DNA from 2 places in the Pseudoalteromonas sp. G5_S1_14_S5 genome. Region 2 is predicted to be linked to the other one. Evidence: predicted binding sites of a transcription regulator. Region 2 holds the regulator's gene; the other holds the start of a gene.
The links. Region 2 encodes LexA, which represses DNA repair genes until DNA is damaged. Its sites were predicted from a motif close to TACTGTATNNNNATACAGTA; they were not measured.

Region 1: ACTRWI_RS12235 (S24 family peptidase) is a predicted target of LexA. The motif match lies at 1,155-1,174, and genes of this name have one in related genera.

What each region holds. Positions count from the first base shown of each region.
Region 1 covers NZ_JBQKUM010000036.1:5,262-7,471, reverse strand. Annotated here, with positions in the region: gene ACTRWI_RS12240 (Y-family DNA polymerase) at 1-443, opposite strand, end outside; gene ACTRWI_RS12235 (S24 family peptidase) at 428-1,144, opposite strand; gene ACTRWI_RS12230 (ParA family protein) at 1,436-2,210, shown strand, end outside.
Region 2 covers NZ_JBQKUM010000096.1:2,443-4,652, reverse strand. Annotated here, with positions in the region: gene ACTRWI_RS20130 (class I SAM-dependent methyltransferase) at 1-770, opposite strand, end outside; gene lexA (transcriptional repressor LexA) at 868-1,488, opposite strand; gene ACTRWI_RS20120 (diacylglycerol kinase) at 1,583-1,945, opposite strand; gene plsB (glycerol-3-phosphate 1-O-acyltransferase PlsB) at 2,167-2,210, shown strand, end outside.

The DNA.
Region 1 (2,210 bases), on a different contig from region 2:
GCTAGTGTTAATGTAGGACCAACGCCAGCCCCAACAGGTACACCAGTCTCTCTATAGACTCGTTGTCGTAGCTCCAATATAAAATCATCGAGATTAACATTGATGCTGTATAGGTGTGCCAATGAGATAAACAGTTCATCGACAGAGTACCGAAAGGTACTCTCACCTTGCATTACAGCCTCAACACTTGACATAAATCTATCGGAAATATGACTGAAGGTATTAAAGTTTGCTTTGTAAACTCGACCACGGTGCTGTTTAAGTAAATCGATGTTCTCCCAAATCGGTTGAAACTTCTGAATACCCAAGTTTGAACAAGCACGATTAGCAGCAATGCTAATCCCCTGGCCTGCGGTAACGAGGACGGGTAAAGACTTTTGTTCCGGTTTATAGATTGAAGTACTTTCACTATAGAATCGCGTTCCGTCTATGAGCCCATACATAATAACCCCCTATGTAAACGAAAACTAACACGAACGACGCCGTGTAACCTTAAATAGTCGGACTCGGTCACTCTGTAGTTTGAATAAGCAGGATTATCAGAGGAAAGAACTCTGGAACTCAGGTGTACCCTCTTACAAACAAGATCATGATTAAGAGCAAGAATACAAACATCGTCCTCATCTGGTTTTAAGTGACGCTCCAAGAGCATTAAATCATGATGGAATATATAGGGCTTCATGGATTCACCATCAGCCTTGCAAATCAAAGTTGAGTATTCCACGTCAATGAGAAGGGAGTGAAGGTCGATCTCTGTTAGGTTGTCGTGTCTTGGCAAAGAAATCGGTTTACGAAAGTGGTGTATAGATATGGTGACAACCCCAATCACGAGTAAGTCATCTTGACCATTGCATGTACTTTTCATGTGTGAATAAAGTTGAGACCATTCCACACAATATTGCTCATCATACTGCTCAACCAAAACAATATCATTCATGAGTGGCTTGCGAGAGGCATCGATGAGCAGCCAATCTCCGATAGCAATGCCAGCGTAAATAAGCTCACCTTTGCTCTCAACTAGAAACATCGATGAGGGTGAATGCACAAACATCTGATTCAAGTTTAAGGCTTGCTTACGAAATGTCAGGGTCGGGTTTTCAAAGCCAGTAATAGAGGCAGAAACCGAGTTTTCTAGTATCAGCATACTCACATTATACTGTATATAAAAACAGTGTTTCAATAGGCCACTTTGGATAAAGAGCTATTTAAAGAGAAAGTTAAATTCCACCGATCAAACAACTCCCTATCAGCCTGGATGTATAACACCTCGACACCTAAGAAATAAGGCATTGATAAATAACAAAAAAACTACGTATAGCATTTGTGCTATACGTAGTTTTAAATTAATTTGGTTATGTATAGCATTTTTGCTATACATAACCAAATCTAGAGAATAGAATATGTATAGCATCAATGCTATACAAGGAATTTAGACATGACAACGCTCGACGATAGAACAACTAGAATCATAATGATTGGCTGCCGAAAAGGGGGAGTTACAAAAACAACAACCACTGTAAACCTCGGCTATGAACTCAGCCAACAAGGTAAAAGTGTCCTTATCCTAGATTTTGATGGACAGGGTGATAGTACTAAATTTTACGGTCGTGAAGATTCAGAGCACTACATAGGCGATGCTCTGCTTGATCGAAAGTTTGATATTAAAGAAGCTATTTACCCAGCAATAATTAACGGTGAGCCACAAGAACGATTACATATTATTCCAGGTCGTCGAGGCGATATCATGACTAAGCTTGATATGGACATGATCTCTCTTACGCGTAGAGAAGAGCGGTTAAAGCTGCATTTAGAAAAGCTTAAAGGTTGTTATGATTTTATACTAATCGACACAAACCCAGGGACATCTGTGCTTGGACTCAATGCTGTAATGGCGGCTACGGAATATCTATTCCCAACTGAATATAAAGAGCACAGCCTTGATGGAGTTGAAACACTCCTTGAGCATATTCAAGATGTGAAATTCGTTGAAGAGACTGAAATCAAATTCTTAGTTGTTCCTTCTAAAGTCAGCAAAACGGCCAAAAAAGCGCTTGATTATGGTACAGGATACTTAAGAGAGAGATGGCCGGAGAATACAGCTAAAACTACCATTTGGGAACGAAGCCTATTTACGGAAGCGGAAATGGAGCATGAACCAGCAAGTGTAGTTAACCGTGGCCATGTAGCAGCACTTTACTACAAAGAGCTAG
Region 2 (2,210 bases):
GAAAATGCTTTAGCCCATTGCGCCCATGGTAACCAATTAAGAATGCTGTCGACTGGAGAAGATAAGCCATGTGCATAGTCACCAGAGCCTAGCTTCTTACCTAAAGTACTTGAGCTCTTATCGCCCGCCAATACAACACACGCATGTGCATGAGTAAAGTAACGGCTCAAAGACTGAATAAAGTACGCTGTTTGTTGCTCATTGCAGTCCAACAGTGCATGTTCACACACCACCATTACCGAAGCTTGCTCTGGAATATTGAGTTCATCTAACCAAGTCAGATCATCTACGGAACCACACTCCAAGCGATAGCGTTCATTTTTGTGGAACAAACGTTGTCGCCAAAGTAGGTTCTCGGTTACATCCAACTCTACCCAGTGACAGCGGCCATTGTCTAATCGGTAAAAACGGGTGTCGAGACCAGCTCCCACGTTAATAATCCAAGCATCAGGGTTGTGAGATAGGAACTGCTGAACTCGAGAATCGCAAAGTTGAGTTAGTGTCGCGTAGAGAAGTTGTTGTTGGTCGAGTTCACCAGTAAGGCATTCTGGCGCTAATTGACAACGCTTACAGGCCTGAGCAGCAATAGGATCATAGACGAGACCATCATCGGCAAGGCTTTCTCGGCTGCGAAACCAAAGGTGTTGAACGAGGTTTGTCGGAACTTGAAGTTCTTGATGTGCAGACGCTTGATCAGCGGAAACCTTTTGATCAGAGGAGCGCGGCTTAGCTATAAGCGGCTTTATTTGAGGCTTGGTTTGGATTGGCATCATCATCTTCCTTGTATCTCGACAAAGAAGATGATAATGAATATCAATTACAATAACAAGTTATTGAGAATAAATATCAATAAGATGTTTGAACTGATTACATCCAGTCCGTGTTGCGAATAATACCAACAGCAAGACCTTCAATAGACAAGTGTTGAGATTCTAAATCGACACGGATTGGAGAAAACTCTGCGTTTTCAGCGTGTAACAGCACTGTAGAACCTTTACGTTCTAGACGTTTTACCGTTACATCATCATCAACACGAGCAACCACAACCTGACCATCACGGACATCTTGTGTTTTGTGAACAGCAAGCAGGTCACCATCCATAATACCGATGTCTTTCATACTTTCGCCATTTACGCGAAGTAAGAAATCAGCTTGAGGTTTAAACATACCAGGATCGACTTGGTAATGCATTTCTACATGCTCTTGAGCCAAGATAGGCTCACCAGCAGCAACCTGACCGATCAGAGGCAGACCTTGCTCTTCGTTTGCTCCATCTTCAAGCAAAATACGAATACCACGAGACGCACCCGGGATAATCTCAATCGCTTCTTTACGAGCAAGAGCTTTCAAATGTTCTTCTGCAGCATTAGCAGAACGGAAGCCTAATTCACGAGCAATTTCTGCACGTGTCGGTGGCATACCGGAATCTTCGATCTTACCTTTGATAAGGTCAAAGACTTGTTGTTGGCGGGGCGTTAACGGCTTCATGATTCACCTGTCTTTTTATACAGTTGACTGTGAGTATATCCAGTAACTGGACAAAAGCAAAGCAATTGGTTGTTTTTAGTTCATTTTTCGCTAATTACAAAACCAAGATCTCGAACCACACATAAGTTGCAAGCGCTAAACAGATGAAAACGGCTGCCGAACCGACATCTTTCGCCATTCCTGAAAGCTCATGATGTTCGCTACCAATACGATCAACGACCGCTTCAATTGCAGTATTAATAAGCTCAACAACCATCACCAGCACAATCGAGGACACCATTAAGATTCGTTCTAGTTGGCTCACATCGAGGTAAAACGCTAACGGAATCAGAACTGCAGCCATGAAGGCTTCTTGCCGAAAAGCCGCCTCGTTTTTAAACGAACTTGTGATGCCTTGCCATGAAAAGCCCGCTGCTTTCACGATACGTTTAAATCCGGTGTTTGATTTTTTGGTCATTTTTAACCCTATACTCAATCAGTCGATGAATGATATGCCACAAACTTAACGGCAATATGACTATTTCCATTAAAAGGTTAGACCAGTTTCTGGTATTCTTGCATCGATTAAATTTACGCCTAGGCTTATCCCTATTTTACTTGAAGGGGTTACCCTCTCTCATCATAGAAATAGAGATACGCTTAAGCACATTGAAATAACTATTGAGGCTGTGAACCTATATGTCTTCTGGACAATCTTTTTCACGTTCATTAATGAAGCTACC